Regions from separate parts of the Pseudoalteromonas sp. PAST1 genome, predicted to be linked through region 1. Evidence: predicted binding sites of a transcription regulator. Region 1 holds the regulator's gene; the other holds the start of a gene.
What was found. The regulator sigma-54, encoded in region 1, starts transcription at its own class of promoters, with help from an activator protein. The targets are predictions, from matches to a motif close to GTTGGCACGNNNNTNGNNT.

Region 1 (9,809 bases):
AACGATGTCAGCACTAAATCAGCCATATTTTGGTTAATCATCGGCATGATTTTATTACCAGTCAGTTCACACTTTTTAGTTGAATCAGCCGTTGATATCGCAAAATATTTTGGTCTATCAGACCTTGTAATAGGCTTAACCATAATTGCTATTGGCACCAGCTTACCAGAGCTGGCAGCCTGTATTGCAGGGGTATTAAAAAACGAAGACGATTTAGCGCTTGGTAATATCGTTGGCTCAAACATTTTCAATTTACTCGCCGTATTACCACTTGCGGGTATTATCAACCCATCAATTATTGACCCTTCTGCGGCAAACCGCGATGCACTTATCATGATTGCAGCAACCGTTGTATTGATTGCCATGTCATTGAACTTTAAAGGTGCTCGTCGTATCAATAGAGTAGAAGGTGGCTTACTGTTAGTCGCATTTATTGCATATCAGGGCTATATTTTCAGCCAAGTAGGATAATTAATGACACAACCTAGCTTTATCGCGCAGGGCAAGCGCGTACTCGAAATTGAAGCACAAGCTTTACAAGAAATTGAGCAATATATAAATCAAGATTTCGATAATGCTTGCCAATTAATGTTCCAATGTACAGGTCGTATTATTGTGATTGGTATGGGCAAGTCTGGCCATGTAGGTAATAAAATTGCTGCAACCCTTGCAAGTACTGGCACTCCGGCATTTTTTGTTCATCCTGGCGAAGCTAGCCACGGTGATTTAGGAATGATCACCCGCGACGATGTGGTGATGTGTATTTCAAATTCAGGTGAGACCAGCGAAGTACTCAGTATTATCCCTGTTATTAAGCGCATTGGCGCAAAAATGATTTCATTAACAGGCAACCCAGACTCAACAATGGCAAAACTGTCTGATGTTCATGTGTGCATCAAAGTTAGCCAAGAAGCGTGTCCGTTAGGCCTTGCCCCAACGGCAAGCACCACTGCAACCTTGGTTATGGGCGATGCAATGGCGGTTGCGCTACTAGAAACCCGAGGTTTCACTGCCGACGATTTTGCACTTTCGCACCCTGGTGGCAGCTTAGGTAAACGTTTATTACTTACATTAGATGATGTGATGCACGCAGGCGACGCAACGCCAATCGTTAGCGAAACCCAAAGCATCAAAGATGCATTGATTGAAATGTCAGCCAAAGGCCTTGGTATGACCGCAGTGATTGGTGCAGATGAAAAGTTAGCCGGGTTATTCACTGATGGTGACTTACGCCGTATTTTAGAACAGCGCATCGATATCCATAACACGGCAATTAGCCAAGTGATGACCCGTTCATGCACAACGGCTCGCCCTGACATGCTTGCGGCTGAAGCTTTAAATATTATGGAGCATAAACGTATTAATGGTTTAATTGTGGTGGATCAAAGCAACACACCAATTGGTGCCCTTAATATGCAAGACTTATTAAAAGCAGGAGTTCTCTAAGCAATGACATTCGCCGAACTATACCAGCCCCTGAGCCCTGATGTGAGTCAGCGTGCTCAAAAAATAAAACTATTAATCTGTGATATTGATGGTGTTTTTTCTGATGGTCGAATTTATTTGGGTAATAATGGCGAAGAGCTTAAAGCATTCAATACTAAAGATGGTTTTGGTATTAAAGCACTCACTAATAGTGGCTTTGAAGTGGCAGTGATTACTGGCCGCCATTCACAAATAGTTCAGCAGCGAATGACTAGCCTAACAGTTCAGCACATTTATCAGGGACAAGAAGATAAGCTGATTGCTTATCAAGAGTTAAAGGATAAACTGGGGCTGACAGATGAACAGATTGCCTATATTGGTGATGATGGTCCAGACTTACCAGTTATGGAAAAAGTTGGCTTTGCTGTCGCAGTAAACGATGCACACCCGCTTATCAAGAAGCTGGCTCATTACACCACATTATTACCGGGTGGCTTTGGAGCCGTGCGTGAATTAACTGATTTACTGATGTTAGAAAACGGCAAGCCGTTAACTAGCGATGGAACCAGCGCATGAATATAGCCCGTATTTTACTGAGTATTGTTTTTGTCTGTTGCATGGTGTGGTTATGGTACCCGTACTTTAACCAGTCAACTGATACAATAACTAGTGAAGACGAGATCATCGCAACGCCTGATTACACTGCCGTTGCTCTAAAGCAAACAGCTTATGACGAGCAAGGTAAAATTAGTCATAAAGTGGCAGCTGCAAAAATGGAGTTGTATCAACAATTAGGGTTTACCTTTTTTGAACAACCTATTTTTACTATTTATAGCGATCAGCAAGTTTGGCAAGTAAGAGCCAAAGAAGCTACTTTATACGAAAATGATCAGCTGATTTTTGAAGGGGATGTAGTTGCTAAAAACTTAACCCATAACGGTATGATCGAAGATATAAAAGCAGAAAATATTAATGTCGACATTGATAAAATGACGATGTTTTCAAAGCAACCTGTAACACTAACAGGACCGAATTTAAAAATTACCGGTAAAGGCTTAAAAGCCGATTTAAAAGCCGAAATTGTTGAGTTAACTAACCATACACGAACCATATACTATGACCAATAAACTGAAGAAATTACTCCTGATCCCAAGCTTATTGATTGCCTTTTCGGGCGCAGCTGCCGAGCAAACAGGCGCTCAAATTAGCATTAGCTCAGATCGCCAAGTCGGTAAACTAAAAGATGGCGTTGGCATATTCGAAGGTAACGTAGAGATCGTGCATGGTGATCGTCGCATTACAGCAGAGCGACTTGAGGCACATGGCGGTGACACCGAAGGTACAGTCGAATTAATTATCGCTACAGGCAAACCAGCTTACTTCGAAGAAAAGCAAGCTGATGGTACCGTGATGAGCGCCAGCGCCGAAGAAGTTCGTTATGATGTTGCGAAACGCTTCTTAACACTCAATGGCGAAGCTGAAGTCACTCAAGCGGGTCAAAAAGTAACGGCAAAAAGCATTACCTATGATATGGCTCAACAGCTGATCAGCGCAGAAAAAGACGAAAACTCAACAGATCGTGTACACACTATTTTAGTGCCTGTAGAAAATAAAAAAGACGATAAAGGCCAACCATGAGCACATTAAAAGCAGAGCTTTTAGCTAAAAGCTACAAAGGCCGCCAAGTGGTTAAAAATGTCGGTCTTGAAGTTGAAGCGGGCAGTATTGTTGGCTTGTTAGGGCCAAATGGTGCTGGTAAAACAACGACCTTCTATATGATTGTAGGCCTCGTACCAAGCGACAAAGGAAAAATAAGCATCGATGATAACGATATCACGCTTTTGCCAATGCACAGCCGTGCGCGCTTAGGTATTGGTTATCTACCACAAGAGTCGTCTATTTTTCGAAAATTAACAGTTTACCAAAACTTGATGGCCATATTAGAGACCCGCAAAGATCTTAACAAAACAACGCGCGAAGAGACGCTTAACAACTTATTAGATGAATTTAGCATTCAACATATTCGCGATAGCCAAGGTATGGCACTGTCAGGTGGTGAACGACGCCGCGTTGAAATTGCACGTGCATTAGCCGCTAATCCTAAATTTATCCTTTTAGATGAGCCTTTTGCTGGTGTTGATCCTATTTCAGTGTTAGATATAAAGAAAATTATTGAGCACCTAAAAAATCGTGGTATTGGTGTACTTATTACTGACCATAATGTTCGAGAAACCCTTGATGTTTGTGAAAAAGCCTACATTGTTTCTCATGGGGAGCTAATTGCATCAGGCACACCTGAGCACGTATTAGCTGACCAAACTGTACGTGATGTTTATCTAGGCGAGCAATTCAGGCTGTAACCATTACGCCACCGACTAGAGCATCTGCTAGACTTATACAATGACAATAAATCGATAACAGTGTCCTCACCGTTACCGATAACTTAAAAAGGATTGTTAGGGATACATGAGGCAATCATTACAGCTGCGCATGGGCCAGCAACTTACAATGACTCCACAACTGCAACAAGCCATTCGCTTGTTGCAGCTCAGTACATTGGATCTCCAGCAAGAAATTCAAGAAGCGCTTGATAGTAATCCTCTGCTTGAAGTGGAAGAAGCGGATTACAACGAAGAAAGCATCGGTAAGAATGAGCAAAAAGCGGAGTCTGACGATGTACAAGTCAGCGCGTCTGCCGACGAAGCACCTAGCGAATTCGAGCAAGAAAGCAGTGATGCTCTGAGTAAGGATACGGTTAGCGATGACTTAGCTATGGATGTTACGTGGGATGAGTACATGAGTGCCGCCCCATCAACATCGTCTGGGCCAATGCCTGAAGACGAGTCTATTTACCAAGGTGCTTCAACAGAAACACTGCAAGAATATTTAATGTGGCAACTACAGCTCACACCATTTAGTCCTACCGATGAAGCGATTGCCGTTGCCATCGTTGAAGCTATCGATGACTCAGGTATTTTAACGGTTAGCTGCGAAGATATTGTCGAAAGCTTTAATCAAAATAATGATGAAGAAGAAATCGAACTCGATGAAGTTGAAGCTGTCTTAAAAAGAATACAGTTATTCGATCCAGTTGGTATCGGCGCCCGAAGTTTACAAGAGTGCCTGTGTATACAACTTCGTCAATTCGATGCCAATACGCCATATTTAGCTGAAACTAAAATGGTTTTATCTGAGCATATCGAATTATTAGCAAGTCGCGACTATCGCACTTTAATGAAAAAGACTAAGCTTAAAGAAAACGAGCTTAAAGAAGTGATGACGCTCATTCACAGCTTAAATCCTAAGCCTGCGGATAGCATAGTACGCGAAGAATCTGAGTACGTCATACCCGATGTATCAGTGAAAAAAGTGAAAGGCCGCTGGGTAGTCGAGTTAAACCCAGATTGTATGCCAAAAATTAGAGTGAATAGCCAATATGCAGCGATGTCTCGCTCTGTTAAATCAAGTAGCGACAGCCAATTTATTCGTTCTCACTTACAAGAAGCAAAGTGGTTTATTAAGAGCTTAGAAAGCCGTAACGATACTTTACTAAAAGTGACCAACTGTATCGTGCAACAACAGCAAGCTTTCTTTGAACATGGCCCAGAAGCAATGAAGCCAATGGTGCTAAACGATGTCGCTGAAATGGTCGAAATGCATGAATCGACGATTTCTCGGGTTACAACACAAAAATATATGCATACCCCAAGGGGAATTTTTGAGTTGAAATATTTCTTCTCAAGCCATGTCAGCACCGAAAATGGTGGTGAGTGTTCTTCTACAGCAATTCGCGCTTTAATCAAGAAGTTAGTTGCTGCAGAAAACTCGGTTAAACCATTGAGTGATAGCAAAATTGCAGATATATTGGCTGAGCAAGGAATTAAAGTAGCTAGACGTACAATTGCAAAATATCGTGAGTCTCTAGCAATACCTCCGTCTAATCAGCGTAAAAGTCTGATTTAGACGTTTTACATAGAAGGAAAATGCTTATGCAACTAAATTTAACTGGTCGTCACGTAGAAGTCACTGATTCATTAAGAGACTATGTAAACACTAAGTTCGCAAAACTAGAAAGGCATTTTGATCATATTAATAATGTTCATGTCATTTTAGATGTAGAAAAATTAAGCCAAAAAGCAGAAGCAACTTTACATGTAAACGGAGGCGAGTTGTTCGCTTCTACAGAACATCAAGATATGTACGCAGCAATTGACTCATTGATCGATAAACTTGATCGCCAAGTCATTAAGCATAAAGAGAAATTAGCTCGACATTAAATTATGAAACTTAGTTCACTTACTAATCAGGACTGCAGCAAAGCTGCGGTCCTTTTTAATAGCAAAAAAAGAATTCTTGAGTATATTAGCGAGTTAGCTCACCAGCAGTTTCCTCATTTATCTCAACAAGATATCCTAGATGCTTTTCTGAACAGGGAAAAGTTAGGTAGTACAGGTATCGGCCGAGGAATAGCTATTCCCCACGGTCGAATGAGTGGTGCTGATGAACCTCATGCATTTATTATTGTCAGTGAATCTCCCATCAATTTTGATGCGATAGACAATCGTCCCGTTGATATTTTTGTGGCACTCATCGTACCAGAGGGCGATTGCCAGTTGCACTTGAAGACCTTGTCAACAATTGCTGATAGACTTAAAGATAAAGATTTTTGTAAACAGTTGCGAAGTGCTACAAGCGATCAGCAACTATTTCAAGTAATTGCATCAGAGGCATAAATGGAATTAATAATTATCAGCGGTCGCTCAGGCTCGGGGAAATCGGTCGCTTTACGAGTTCTTGAAGACTTAGGCTACTACTGTGTTGATAATATTCCTGTCAACCTACTGCCTTCGCTCGTGCGAAGTGTTTCTGATAATTATGACAAAATTGCCGTCAGTATCGACGTACGTAACTTACCGAAAGAGCAGCAAGAGTTTAATGATATTCTTGAGTACCTGCCAGGTTTTGCAAACCCAACACTATTCTACCTAGATAGTGATGATCAAACCCTAATTAAGCGTTTTTCTGAAACTCGCCGTTTGCATCCATTATCGATTGATTCTTTACCGCTTGATCTTGCCATTAAACAAGAAAAAATCCTGCTTGATGTGCTGATCACCCGCGCTGACTTTATGATTGATACCACTGATTTGAGTGTTCATCAGTTAGCAGAATCAATTCGTGAAAAGATTTTAGGTAAGAAAGATAAAAAACTGATTATTACGTTTATGTCGTTTGGTTTTAAGCATGGCATTCCAAAAGAAGCTGACTACGTTTTTGATGCACGCTTTTTACCGAACCCACACTGGGAACCTGATTTGAAGCCACTAACCGGTCTCGATCAGCCTGTCAGGGATTATTTAGCTAGCCACAGCATAGTGCAAAAGTTCACTTGGCAGATTCAAACCTTTGTACAGACTTGGTTGCCACATCTAGAGCGCAATAACCGCAGTTACCTAACCATTGCAATTGGTTGTACAGGAGGCCAACACCGTTCTGTTTACTTAGCGCAAACAATTGGTGAAAGCTTTTCTAAAACTCATGCTAATGTAAAAATTCGCCACCGCGAACAAGATATCTAACTAGGCACCAACAATGCACGCTGAAGATACCTTTTTAATTCAAAACAAACTTGGCTTACATGCTCGCGCTGCGACTGTTTTAGCGCAACTAGCACTGCAATTTGATGCCAAAATTACACTTTTTCAAGATGAGAAAGAAGCTGAAGGCGACAGCGTGTTAGCGTTAATGCTCCTTGAAAGTAGTCAAGGAAAAGAGGTTCGTGTTGTATGCGAAGGTCCTGACGCTGACGCTGCATTAACGGCAATCGGCGAATTAATTGCGCAACGCTTTCACGAGCAAGAATAGCATTTGCTAAGACTTCAAGGTTTACGGTAAACTTACTTCGGATATTTAAAATTCCCTTTAAATATCCTACTTTTATATCGCTCGCTTTTCTAAATTACAAAACTCTTAATAAATTTATCGCAGTGCGACGATATCTCTGCAAATACACTACAAAGCAACTATGCTGTATTTGCATAGCCTATTTAAACTTTTTTCAGTTGTAAGGACGCCAATGCCAGAAGCCTTTGAACAAGATTACCCACTACAACAACTCAAACAAGTGACCAAGTCACTCAATAGTGGTCAATTTGTTCAAGTGCGCGGCATGTTAGCCAAAACGGCACCTTGTGATACAGCCCTTTTACTTGAGTCTTCTCCCCATAAAATTCGTCGTATGCTTTGGCAGCTGGTTGACCCAGATGTCCGTGGTGATGTTCTAGAGGAACTCTCTGAAGATGTACGTCTTGGCATTATTGCCCAGATGGAGCCTGAGCACATTGCTGCTGCTACAGAAGATATGGACGACGATGACTTAGGTGAGGTTTTACGTAGTCTTCCTGATACCGTATATCAAGACGTTGTTAGCGCGATGGACTCGCAAGATAGAGAAAGGGCAACTCAAGCGCTTTCTTATCAAGAGCGCTCAGCCGGTGCCCTGATGAACAGCGATACGGTAACCATTCGTCCTGACGTTACTCTCGATGTTGTACTGCGCTATTTACGCTTACGAGGTGAGCTACCAGAGGGTACCGATGACTTATATGTAGTTGATAAGCATAACTGCTTTTTAGGCGCGCTTTCATTAACTACATTGCTGACCAGTCCTTCAGATAAAATTGTTCGTGATTTAATGGATGAAGACTGTGAGTCAATCCTAATCTCTATGGATGAAAGTGATGTAGCGCAACTGTTCGAGCGTCACAACTGGATTTCAGCCCCTGTTGTAGATGATAACGCTCACTTGCTTGGTCGTATTACCATCGATGATATCGTTGACGTAATCCGTGAAGATGCTGAACACAGCATGCTAAGCCTTGCTGGTCTTGACGACGAAGAAGATACCTTTGCGCCAGTACTCAAAAGCTCGCAGCGTCGCTCTATTTGGCTTGGGGTTAACTTATTAACCGCATTGCTAGCAGCAATTGTGGCAAGCTTTTTCGAAAACACCTTAGCAATCTTACCTATTTTAGCGGTACTCAATGGTATCGTACCTTCAATGGGTGGGGTTGCAGGTAGCCAAACCTTAACCCTGGTTATTCGTGGTATAGCGGTTGGCCATATCAACCAAACCAACCAACGCTTCTTATTACTCAAAGAGCTGGCGATTGGCGCACTGAATGGTATTATTTGGTCGATATTAATTGCTGGTGTGGTTGCCCTATGGCAATGGGACTTTAAGCTCGGCGCAGTGCTGGCCTTTGCAATGTTTATGAACCTTGTTGCCGCAGGTATTGCAGGTGCAAGCATTCCATTAATTCTTAAGAAAATGAAAATTGACCCTGCCCTCGCCGGCAGTGTGGTACTGACAACAGTAACGGATATTGTCGGTATCTTTGCCTTTTTAGGCACCGCAACCTGGCTATTGATCTGATACCAATTCACAATAATACTTAATTAAGCGAATTGGTATAAATAAAAACGGCCCTTTATGGGCCGTATTTATATCTTTTACTTTGCACGCTGCTTATTTTTACCTACTCTAGGTTTGGTATTGGCCTTTTTAAACTGGCTAAAACCGGTATGACGAGTCAGAGCTGCACGGCCTTTACCGCCCTTACCTTTAGCAGTTTTCTCGTTTCGACCTTCTTCAGGAACCAAACAATTCGGCCCTTTACCAATTAAATTCGCTTTGCCCATTTTTCTTAGTGCTTCACGGATCATCGGCCAACCAGCAGGATCGTGGTATCGTAAAATCGCTTTGTGTAAGCGACGCTGGCGTGCGCCTTTTGGAACAGGCACTTGCTCAGTATTGTTCTTAATATTGCGCAGCGAGTTCATCTCAGTGTGATAAATTGTGGTTGCATTGGCCATCGGCGATGGATAAAAGTTTTGTACTTGATCAAGCTTAAAGTCATGAGCCTTTAACCATAGCGCCATATTCACCATGTCTTCGTCTTTCGTTCCTGGGTGAGCAGAAATAAAATACGGGATCAAATACTGCTTTTTACCCGCTTCTTTTGAGTATTTATCAAATAGCTCTTTAAACTTATCGTAAGCTCCCATGCCCGGCTTCATCATCTTAGATAATGGACCATCTTCAGTGTGCTCAGGGGCAATTTTTAAGTACCCGCCTACGTGATGGGTAACCAACTCTTTTACGTAGCGAGGGTCTTCTACGGCTAAGTCATAACGTACGCCAGACGCGATCAAGATTTTCTTCACACCTTTTACATCTCGAGCTTTTTTATAAAGCTCAATCGTTGGGGTGTGATCCGTGTCCATGTGCTTACAAATATCAGGATAAACACATGATAAACGACGACACGTGCTCTCTGCCTTTTTGCTCTTACAGCGCAACTTATACATATTCGCGGTCGGTC
Region 2 (9,809 bases), on a different contig from region 1:
TCGAATTCCCGCTCTGCAATTTCGCAATAGTTCAGCATGATAATGTTGCGATGCCTTTTATCATTCAAAATACGATGATACGTTGCATTCACTGCTTTTCGCGATCCTTCAAGACACTGCATAAAATGAGTACTATTAAAACAAAGTAGCCCTGTTACATTACATTCAGCATTTTTCTTTTTCGCCTTTTCGAGAATATCCTCAATATCATTAGGCCCAAACCCATCGCTAATTTCACTTGTATAAATCAGTCTAACTAAATACATCTTACTCTCCTGCAAGTTGGATTTAGAAAAGATAGTACAGATGGGGGAGTTAGTAAAAAGTGGTTAGTGATTAGTGGTTAGTGGTTAGTGGTTAGTGGTTAGTGGTTAGTGGTTAGTGGTTAGTGGTTAGTGGTTAGTGGTTAGTGGTTAGTGGTTAGTGGTTAGTGGTTAGTGGTTAGAACAAAGTAAAATACATTCCTCAACAACAAGATTGTTTGTGTAATTACATAAAAAATAAAACCACCCTCTCGATCAACTGATATCTGACTTCTGAAATCTAACTTCTCGATTTTTTACGGCTGACGGCTAATCATTACAACAAAAAACCGCCGTATTTTTCAATACGGCGGCTTCTATTTTGCAAAACTAAAAGACGTTATTAGTCTTTAGCTGCACGGCTCGCACGCTTACGCTCACTTTCAGTTAAGTGACGCTTACGAATACGGATGTTCTCAGGTGTTACTTCCACTAACTCGTCATCATCGATGAACTCAATCGCTTGTTCAAGCGTGTAGTTTAGTGGTGGAACAAGCGTTTGTGCTTCATCTGTACCCGATGCACGAACGTTTGTAAGTTGCTTACCTTTAAGCGCGTTTACAGTTAGGTCGTTGTCACGGCTGTGGATACCGATAACCATACCTTCGTAAACTTCAACACCGTGACCGATGAATAACTTACCACGGTCTTGTAAGTTGAATAATGCGTTAGTAAGTGCTTTACCAGTTGCGTTTGCAATCATTACACCATTCTTACGAGCACCGATAGTACCGCCTTTATGTGGACCGTAGTGATCAAATGTGTGGTAAAGAAGACCAGAACCAGACGTTAATGTCATGAATTCAGTTTGGAAACCAATTAAGCCACGGCTTGGGATCATAAAGTCCATACGTACACGGCCTTTACCATCTGGAGACATGTCTGTTAGTTCACCCTTACGAAGACCAATTTGTTCCATGATAGAACCTTGGTGCTCTTCTTGACAGTCGATTGTAAGTGTTTCGTATGGCTCTTCTTTTTGACCATCAACTTCACGAAGGATTACTTGTGGACGAGATACCGCAAGCTCGTAACCTTCACGACGCATGTTCTCGATTAAGATACCTAAGTGTAACTCACCACGACCAGAAACACGGAAGCTATCTGGGTTGTCAGTTTCTTCAACACGTAATGCAACGTTGTGAACAAGCTCAGCTTGTAAACGCTCAAGAATGTTACGTGACGTTACGAATTTACCTTCTTTACCAGCAAATGGTGATGTGTTTACAGAGAACGTCATTGTTACTGTAGGCTCATCAACGCTTAGTGGTGGTAATGCTTCAACGGTGTTTACATCACAGATAGTGTCTGAGATTTTCAGCTCACCAAGACCAGTGATTGCAATGATGTCACCTGCGCCTGCAGATTCTGCTTCATGACGCTCAAGACCTAAGTAGCTCATTACTTGGCCAACTTTACCGTTACGCTTAGTACCGTCTGCGCTTACAACAGTAACCTGTTGGTTAGGACGAACAGTACCACGCTTGATACGACCTACACCGATAACACCGATGTATGAGTTGTAGTCAAGCTGAGAAATTTGCATTTGGAAAGCACCTTCAGGATCTGCATCCGGTGGAGATACTTCGTCAACGATCATCTGGAACATTGGTTCCATGTTATCTGATGGCTCGTCTAAATCCATTGTTGCCCAGCCGTTGATAGCTGATGCATAGATTACTTTAAAGTCTAACTGTTCGTCAGTTGCACCTAGGTTATCGAATAAATCGAAAACTTGGTCCATAACCCAGTCAGGACGTGCGCCTGGTTTGTCGATTTTGTTGATAACAACAATCGGCGTTAAACCTTGTGCGAATGCTTTTTGCGTTACGAAACGCGTTTGCGGCATTGGACCTTCTTGAGCATCAACAAGTAGTAATACTGAGTCAGCCATCGAAAGTACGCGTTCTACTTCACCACCGAAGTCGGCGTGTCCTGGGGTGTCTACGATATTGATATGGTAGTCGTTCCAAGAGATAGCTGTGTTCTTAGCTAAAATGGTAATACCACGTTCTTTCTCAATGTCGTTTGAGTCCATTACGCGCTCTTCGTTACCGCCGCGCGTTTCTAATGTGCCTGATTGCTCAAGCAGTTTATCAACCAAAGTTGTTTTACCGTGGTCAACGTGGGCGATAATCGCTATATTTCTTAACTTTTCGATGCTCATATTTTTTCTCAGAGAAATTGAATCTCATTGATCCTGCAAGATCTACGCAGTCACCTGCGTTTTCACCAGATGTCCCAGCATAGGATTTAAAAGGGCGCATATTATCCCTTAATAATGGCATGGATGAAAGTTTATCCAATATAAATTTATAAACTTTCTTCAGGCTTTTTATAAGTATCTGTTTTATAAATGACAAATTTATGAAAATTAAAGTGAATCTGAGCTCAATACTGGCGAAATTTTAGTTTTTGAACCATATTTTGGCACTAAATAGTGTTCATAACCGAAAAATTGGCACGCTCAATAATTGTGCAAAACAAGGTCGCACTTTTTACGCACCAGAATGATCTTTTTACGCACCAACTTAGTGCAACAAAAGTTAACAAAACGAAGTCCTGTTCACTTTTTACAAGCCTAAACAAGGTGTTAAAAACATGGCACGAAACCAGCTTATATAAGCGAAAAGCAATAATGCAGCAAAAATAAAACCCAACAATTGGAGGACACATGTCACAATCGGTTTTAGATTTTATCAAAGAAAATGACGTTAAGTTCATTGATTTACGCTTTACTGATACCAAAGGTAAAGAACAGCATGTTTCTATTCCTCATCATCAAATTGATGAAGATTTCTTCGAAGACGGCAAAATGTTTGACGGTTCTTCAATTGCTGGCTGGAAAGGTATCAACGAATCAGACATGGTACTTATGCCTGTTCCTGAGTCTGCGAAAATGGACCCGTTTTCTGAAGAAGCTACACTAATCGTACGTTGTGACGTCGTTGAGCCTTCAACACTTCAAGGTTACGAGCGTGATCCACGTTCTGTTGCAAAACGCGCTGAAGAGTACATGCGCTCTACTGGTATTGCTGACACTGTATTATTCGGTCCAGAGCCAGAATTCTTCCTTTTTGATGACGTTAAATACAAATCAGACATGTCTGGTTCTATGTACAAAATCGATTCTGTAGAAGCAGCTTGGAACTCAGATAAAGATTATGAAGGCGGCAACATGGGTCACCGTCCAGGTGTTAAAGGCGGTTACTTCCCGTGTTCACCTGTTGATTCATCACATGACTGGCGTTCAGCAACTTGTTTAGTTCTTGAAGAACTAGGTCAAGTAGTAGAAGCTCACCACCACGAAGTAGCAACTGCAGGTCAAAATGAGATCGCAACTCGCTTCAATACAATGGTATTAAAAGCTGACGAAATCCAAGAGATGAAATATGTTATCCATAACATGGCTCACTTATACGGAAAAACAGCGACATTCATGCCTAAACCAATCGTAGGTGATAACGGTTCTGGTATGCACTGTCACCAATCTCTAGGTAAAGATGGCGTAAACATCTTCGCTGGTGACAAATACGCAGGTCTTTCTGAAGAGGCACTTTACTACATCGGTGGTATCATCAAGCACGCTAAAGCAATCAACGCATTCGCTAACGCGTCAACGAACTCATACAAGCGTTTAGTACCAGGCTTCGAAGCTCCTGTAATGCTTGCATACTCTGCACGTAACCGTTCTGCTTCAATCCGTATCCCAGTGGTACCGTCTGCAAAAGCACGTCGTATCGAAGTACGTTTCCCTGATCCAACAGCTAACCCATACTTAGCATTCTCTGCAATGCTTATGGCTGGCCTAGACGGTATCAAGAACAAGATCCACCCTGGCGATGCAATGGACAAAGATTTATACGATCTACCTGCTGAAGAAGCAGCTGAGATCCCACAAGTTGCATCTTCTTTACAAGAAGCACTTGCATCATTAGACGCAGACCGTGAGTTCTTAACTCAAGGTGGCGTATTCACTGATGACCTAATCGATGCATACATCGCGCTTAAGAGCCAAGAAGTTGAAAAACTTAACATGACAACTCACCCAGTTGAGTTCGAAATGTACTACAGCGTGTAATACACGCTGTATCAGAATTATCTAAAAGATAATAAATGTGTGTTCTCAAGCCCGCTCTGCGGGCTTTTTTAATGGTAATTGAGCGGGTTCTACTCTACAGTTTTAGTTAAGTGAAAAAATGCAGGGTCGCAGGGTGAAAAGCACAACCTTATTGGTATTATCGTTATTATTTGCAAGCTTTTTTGGTTATACAGCAGCACAAAAAGTCTATTCTTGGAAAGATGAGAATGGTGTATTAGTATTTTCTGATACTCCTCGCCCCGGTGCTACTGAGGTCAAGTTAAATACCCAAAACCTTACAATGCCTGCAGCTGATACCAGTATTCTTGATACTGCTCCAAGTGCAGTCCCTGTTAACTTTAAAGTGTCAATTGCAGCCCCCGCAAATGAAGAAACTGTGAGAGAAAATACAGGTTCTGTTTATGTTACTACACGAATCAGCCCCCGTTTTGAAACTGGTTTCAAAGTTCAATTACTCGTTGATGGTTCACCTCATGGCGCACCAAGTAATAGCACGACCTTTGCTCTAAGAGAGGTCTTTCGAGGCGAACACACATTACAAGCGAAACTTTTTGATGCAAATAATAAACTCGTTTCAGTTAGCCCAGTCAGCACTTTTTTCATGCACAGAACTTCAATTAATAACGGAAATTAGAATTTTCGACATGATGTCTCGCAAAGCAAAAAGAGTATGCTAAGCTGCACTAAATTGAAACGCACTAAAATGGTGCAACCATGCTCAGAGATTTACATTTTAATTCTCAATTACTCGACAGTATTTGGAAAAATTTAAGTACTGCTGTTATTTTACTCGATCATGATTTTAAACTGGTTTACGCAAACGATAGCGCCAGTGAGCTTTTAGGTTTAGGCCCAAAACGTATCATCAACCAACCGTTCGACAACCTATTTAACTACCACTCGATAGATTTAAAACGTATTGCTCAGTATTCGTTGTTTGACGGTGTCGATTGCCACCAACATAGAGCTGACGTGGTGTTCGTCGATTCTCGCCATGCCAAGTTAACTATTAGTACACGCCGAATAAGTAGCAACGATGAAAATTATATCCTGTTCGAATGCCGCCAAATGGATGATGAAATTCGCCATGACCAAGCTTCGAATCAAATGCATCAATATCAAGCTGCCCGTAACCTTATTCGTGGTTTAGCACATGAAATTAAAAATCCTTTAGGTGGAATTCGCGGAGCGGCGCAATTATTGCAGTATGAGGTTGATCAGCAAGAACGTGATCAATGTGCCGAATTAATCATTGAACAAGCAGACCGTTTACGCGAGCTTGTCGACCGTTTACTTGGTCCGAATCAACTGCCACACAAATCCCATGGCAATATTCACCAAGCGTTAGAGTCGGTGATTAAACTGAGCATGTTAGACAACAATGCCAATATCACTTTAGTGAAAGACTATGATCCAAGTATACCGAGTGTATACATAGATCAGAGTAAAATTCAGCAAGTGGTACTGAACATTATTCGTAATGCACAACAGGCACTTGTTGATGGTGGCGAGATAAGGATAAAAACTCGCATCAATCATCAACACAGGCGCCCGGGTAAGGCACCAAAAAAAACCTTGCTGATCCAAATTTCGGATAACGGCCCAGGTATAGACAAGAGCTTACGTGAAACCTTGTTCTACCCAATGATCACCAACAAAGAAAATGGATCAGGGCTTGGTTTATCGATAGCGCAAACCTTGGTTGACCAACATGACGGCCACATTGATTGTGACAGTTGGCCAGGCCATACAGAATTTAATATCTATTTGCCTTTTACGGATTAATGGTTTTTTGGAGTAGTCATGAAAACAGTCTGGTTAGTTGATGATGATGCCTCAATTCGCTTTGTATTGGAAAAAGCGTTGGCACGTGCAGGATTTGACACTGAAAGCTATGCAAACGCACAAGATGTGCTTAACGCATTAAAGTTTAGCCAGCCCACGGTATTGGTATCTGATGTGCGTATGCCTGGCATGGACGGTATGGCGTTACTCGAAACAATTGCCGAGCAAAATCCTGGCTTACCTGTTATTATCATGACAGCTCACTCGGATTTAGATTCGGCGGTAAATGCCTTCCAAAAAGGGGCGTTTGAGTACCTCGCCAAACCGTTTGACTTAGACGAAGCCGTGGCACTGGTAGAAAGCGCATGTCGCGCTAACTCAACGAAGAAAACTAAACGCAAACAAGCACCACAAACCAATGCGCATATCATCGGTGAAGCACCTGCAATGCAAGAGGTGTTTCGCGCGATCGGTAAATTATCAGCATCAAGTATGAGCGTGCTGATTAATGGTGAGTCAGGGACAGGTAAAGAGCTAGTTGCAAGCGCCCTGCATAACCACAGCCCACGCAAAGAAAACCAATTTATAGCTCTGAATATGGCTGCCATTCCTAAAGAATTAGTTGAGTCAGAGTTATTTGGCCACGAAAAAGGCGCATTTACTGGAGCCGACAGCATTCGTAAAGGCCGTTTTGAACAAGCGAATGGCGGCACCTTATTTTTAGATGAAATTGGTGATATGCCACTCGACGTTCAAACACGTTTATTACGCGTGTTAGCCGATGGTGAGTTTTACCGAGTGGGCGGCCATCAAAGTATTAAAGTTGATGTACGTATTATTGCTGCAACGCACCAAAACCTCGAAGACTTGGTAAAACAAGGTAAGTTTCGTGACGACTTATTCCACCGCTTAAACGTAGTGCGTTTACGCTTACCCGCGCTGCGTGAGCGTACGGAAGATATTGAACGACTAGCACAACACTTTTTACATAAAAGTGCCAAAGAGCTGCAAGTTGACAGCAAAATTTTAAGCCCAAAAGCCACTGAGCAACTACGCCTATTTAACTGGCCAGGTAACGTGCGCCAATTAGAAAACACCTGCCGTTGGTTAACCGTTATGGCGCCGGGTGAACTTATTAGTGAACAAGATTTACCACCTGAAATCGTCGCAGTTACACCAATCGAGCAAGAAGGCGACTGGCTAGATGCATTTCAACAATGGCTTAACCTTGAACTTAAACAAGGTAAAGAGAATATTTGGCCTGCCATTCAAGCACAACTCGAGACTCGCTTGATTAAAACTGCTCTTGCCAACTGCGCTGGGCACAAGCAAGAAGCCGCAGTGAAGATCGGCTGGGGTCGTAATACATTGACCCGCAAGCTAAAAGAGCGCAATATTAGCTAATTTCGCGCAACCCAATGTGAGTCAATGAATTTAATCGAGCACATTCCACTAATTAAACAAATGGAAATTATTAACAGATTACCATTTTTTAGAGAGTTCACATTAAGCGAACGACAAGTGTTATTAGAGTCATTCAGTCATTTGTATTTGGTCAAACAAGGCCGCGCTGTTTTCAAACAATACGATACTGATAAACGACTTTATATTGTGCTAAGTGGCTCACTGATGGTATTCAAACAAAGCCATCTTCTTGAACTTGGCACGATTGAGCCTGGCGAATTTATCGGTGAAGGTGCTTTTATCAATAACCGCGAGCACAGTACGAGTGCGCGCGCAAAAGTTGATACCATTTTGTTAGCTATCACCCCTGAAGCACTTACCCGCTTGCCGAATGTGATCCGCGAGAAAATTAAAGATCGCATAATCGAAGGTATGAGTGAACGTATTACTAAGTTAAGCACTTACCTTGAGTCACGTAGCTAGTCCATATACACAATTTGAAATGAGCAATTTAACCAACTTGGGCTATTAACGCGAGCCGTGTAACGGTAGGTGTCTGATGGTTTCATACCAAAAGGGGTACTCACTTCTGGCGTTAAATGGCTGTAACTTTGCGAATAGTTTTTATAATAAATGACTAGGTGGCCGTATAAGTATTCCCAATCAAGAGTAACTTTACTACCGCCAGCAAGAGTAAAGTGAGCTTGCTTATCACTGAATGTAACAACAAGATCATTATACTTGTCTTCAACACATCCTGTGGTGAGTACACGAGCCGGCATAGTAAAATTAGTGGTAGTATTTTTAGCTTTTAAATAAAAGCCAATATTGCCATGATTGTAAAAGTGGTTGGCATCTGTGGTGTATTTGATTTCAACTTCATAACCCAATCCTTGCATAATTTCAGCAAGTTGCTCAGTTTCATGAGTGAGGATTTTATCACTCGATAACATTAAGGTTGCATCCGCAAACTCTCTTGGCACTGGGAGCTGAGTGTATTCATAGGGTAAGCTTTGCTTATTTAATGCTTGCTCTAATGATTGCAACTGCGACTGATCAAGATTTTCTGTGTATACGTAGACTGTAGCTTGCTGACAACCAGTCAAAATTAAAAATATGGCTGCCGAAATTATCCTTTTCATATTCTTTCTCACTTTAGATTACAAATGTAGTCTAAAGTGAGAAAAACAATAAATCAATTAATTAAGATGTTTTTTTAGCCAACTATTAACACTTTGACGGGTATATAAAATATCTTTAAATAAACGGTGAGTTTGATGCTGAAGCAGTTTTTCTTTATTTGTTTCCCCTGAACTTAACTGGCTATGGTTATCATTAAAACGCGAAATTAACGCAAAACCTTGTTCTGACTTTTCAGGCTGAGATTTAATTGTTTGCGTTAACAAAGCTCGCACATCATCTGCAGCAAGCAATGACGAATCTTGCAAACCCATTAACTCTTTTCTTAGCGCTGATCTTACGCCCATTACAACTTCTCCTGAACGAATAAAAAATGAAACGGACATGCATTTAGCAATTTGTACACCAATTCCGAACGCGCGCAGTGTACCCAGTAAATACTGCAGTTTTTTTACTGTTTATAAAAATGTCAGATTTTTTATTGCTGTAAATTTTAACCGCCTGAAGAGCTTAAAAATTTAATCTTGGTTCAATTGAGTGCTAGGCTTTATAATGGCTGCGATTGAATTAAGAGAGACCAACATGAACGAAGATTTCATCGAAATTGAACTAGAAGAAGAGCCAATAGAGTTATGCAACTTGTTAAAAGTGCTCGACCTAGTCGAAACAGGCGGCCAAGCAAAAGCCTTAATTGGTGAAGGTTATGTTGGGGTTAACTATGAAATTTGTACAATAAAACGGAAAAAATTATACAGTGGTGACGTGTTGGCTTTCGATGGTGAGTTGTTCCAACTTACTTTAAGCGAAGATGCAACACCGAATCCTCGCCCACCGGAACCTGTACAAAAAGCACAACCACAAAGCACTGAAGAAGCGCCAAAAAAATCGAAGCGTAAACGTACTAAAAAACCAAAAGTAGACGAAAAAACCGGCCGTCGCCCTATCTCTTTTGGTTAACTAGAGCTTGCTTAGTTAGCATAAATCACCTTTAATTGAATGCGATTATAACAACAATAAAAGGTGATTTATGAATCCTCCAGCTTGGCTCAAGCCACTTGCTTGGGCAGCCCTTGTAT

Region 2: the regulator sigma-54 is predicted to act here: its motif matches at 2,903-2,921, upstream of glnA (glutamate--ammonia ligase).

Annotation. Positions count from the first base shown of each region.
Region 1 is NZ_JAKGBH010000022.1:11,317-21,125, forward strand. It holds gene L1272_RS12180 (calcium/sodium antiporter) at 1-471, shown strand, start outside; gene L1272_RS12185 (KpsF/GutQ family sugar-phosphate isomerase) at 475-1,446, shown strand; gene kdsC (3-deoxy-manno-octulosonate-8-phosphatase KdsC) at 1,450-2,001, shown strand; gene lptC (LPS export ABC transporter periplasmic protein LptC) at 1,998-2,552, shown strand; gene lptA (lipopolysaccharide transport periplasmic protein LptA) at 2,542-3,063, shown strand; gene lptB (LPS export ABC transporter ATP-binding protein) at 3,060-3,785, shown strand; gene L1272_RS12210 (RNA polymerase factor sigma-54) at 3,892-5,388, shown strand; gene hpf (ribosome hibernation promoting factor) at 5,415-5,702, shown strand; gene ptsN (PTS IIA-like nitrogen regulatory protein PtsN) at 5,706-6,158, shown strand; gene rapZ (RNase adapter RapZ) at 6,159-7,004, shown strand; gene L1272_RS12230 (HPr family phosphocarrier protein) at 7,018-7,290, shown strand; gene mgtE (magnesium transporter) at 7,502-8,860, shown strand; gene L1272_RS12240 (YgiQ family radical SAM protein) at 8,938-9,809, opposite strand, start outside.
Region 2 is NZ_JAKGBH010000001.1:157,818-167,626, reverse strand. It holds gene L1272_RS00740 (BLUF domain-containing protein) at 1-266, opposite strand, end outside; gene typA (translational GTPase TypA) at 646-2,469, opposite strand; gene glnA (glutamate--ammonia ligase) at 2,977-4,383, shown strand; gene L1272_RS00725 (DUF4124 domain-containing protein) at 4,517-5,038, shown strand; gene glnL (nitrogen regulation protein NR(II)) at 5,119-6,189, shown strand; gene ntrC (nitrogen regulation protein NR(I)) at 6,208-7,593, shown strand; gene L1272_RS00710 (cyclic nucleotide-binding domain-containing protein) at 7,618-8,076, shown strand; gene L1272_RS00705 (hypothetical protein) at 8,073-8,735, opposite strand; gene L1272_RS00700 (hypothetical protein) at 8,793-9,080, opposite strand; gene L1272_RS00695 (RNA-binding S4 domain-containing protein) at 9,316-9,690, shown strand; gene L1272_RS00690 (hypothetical protein) at 9,761-9,809, shown strand, end outside.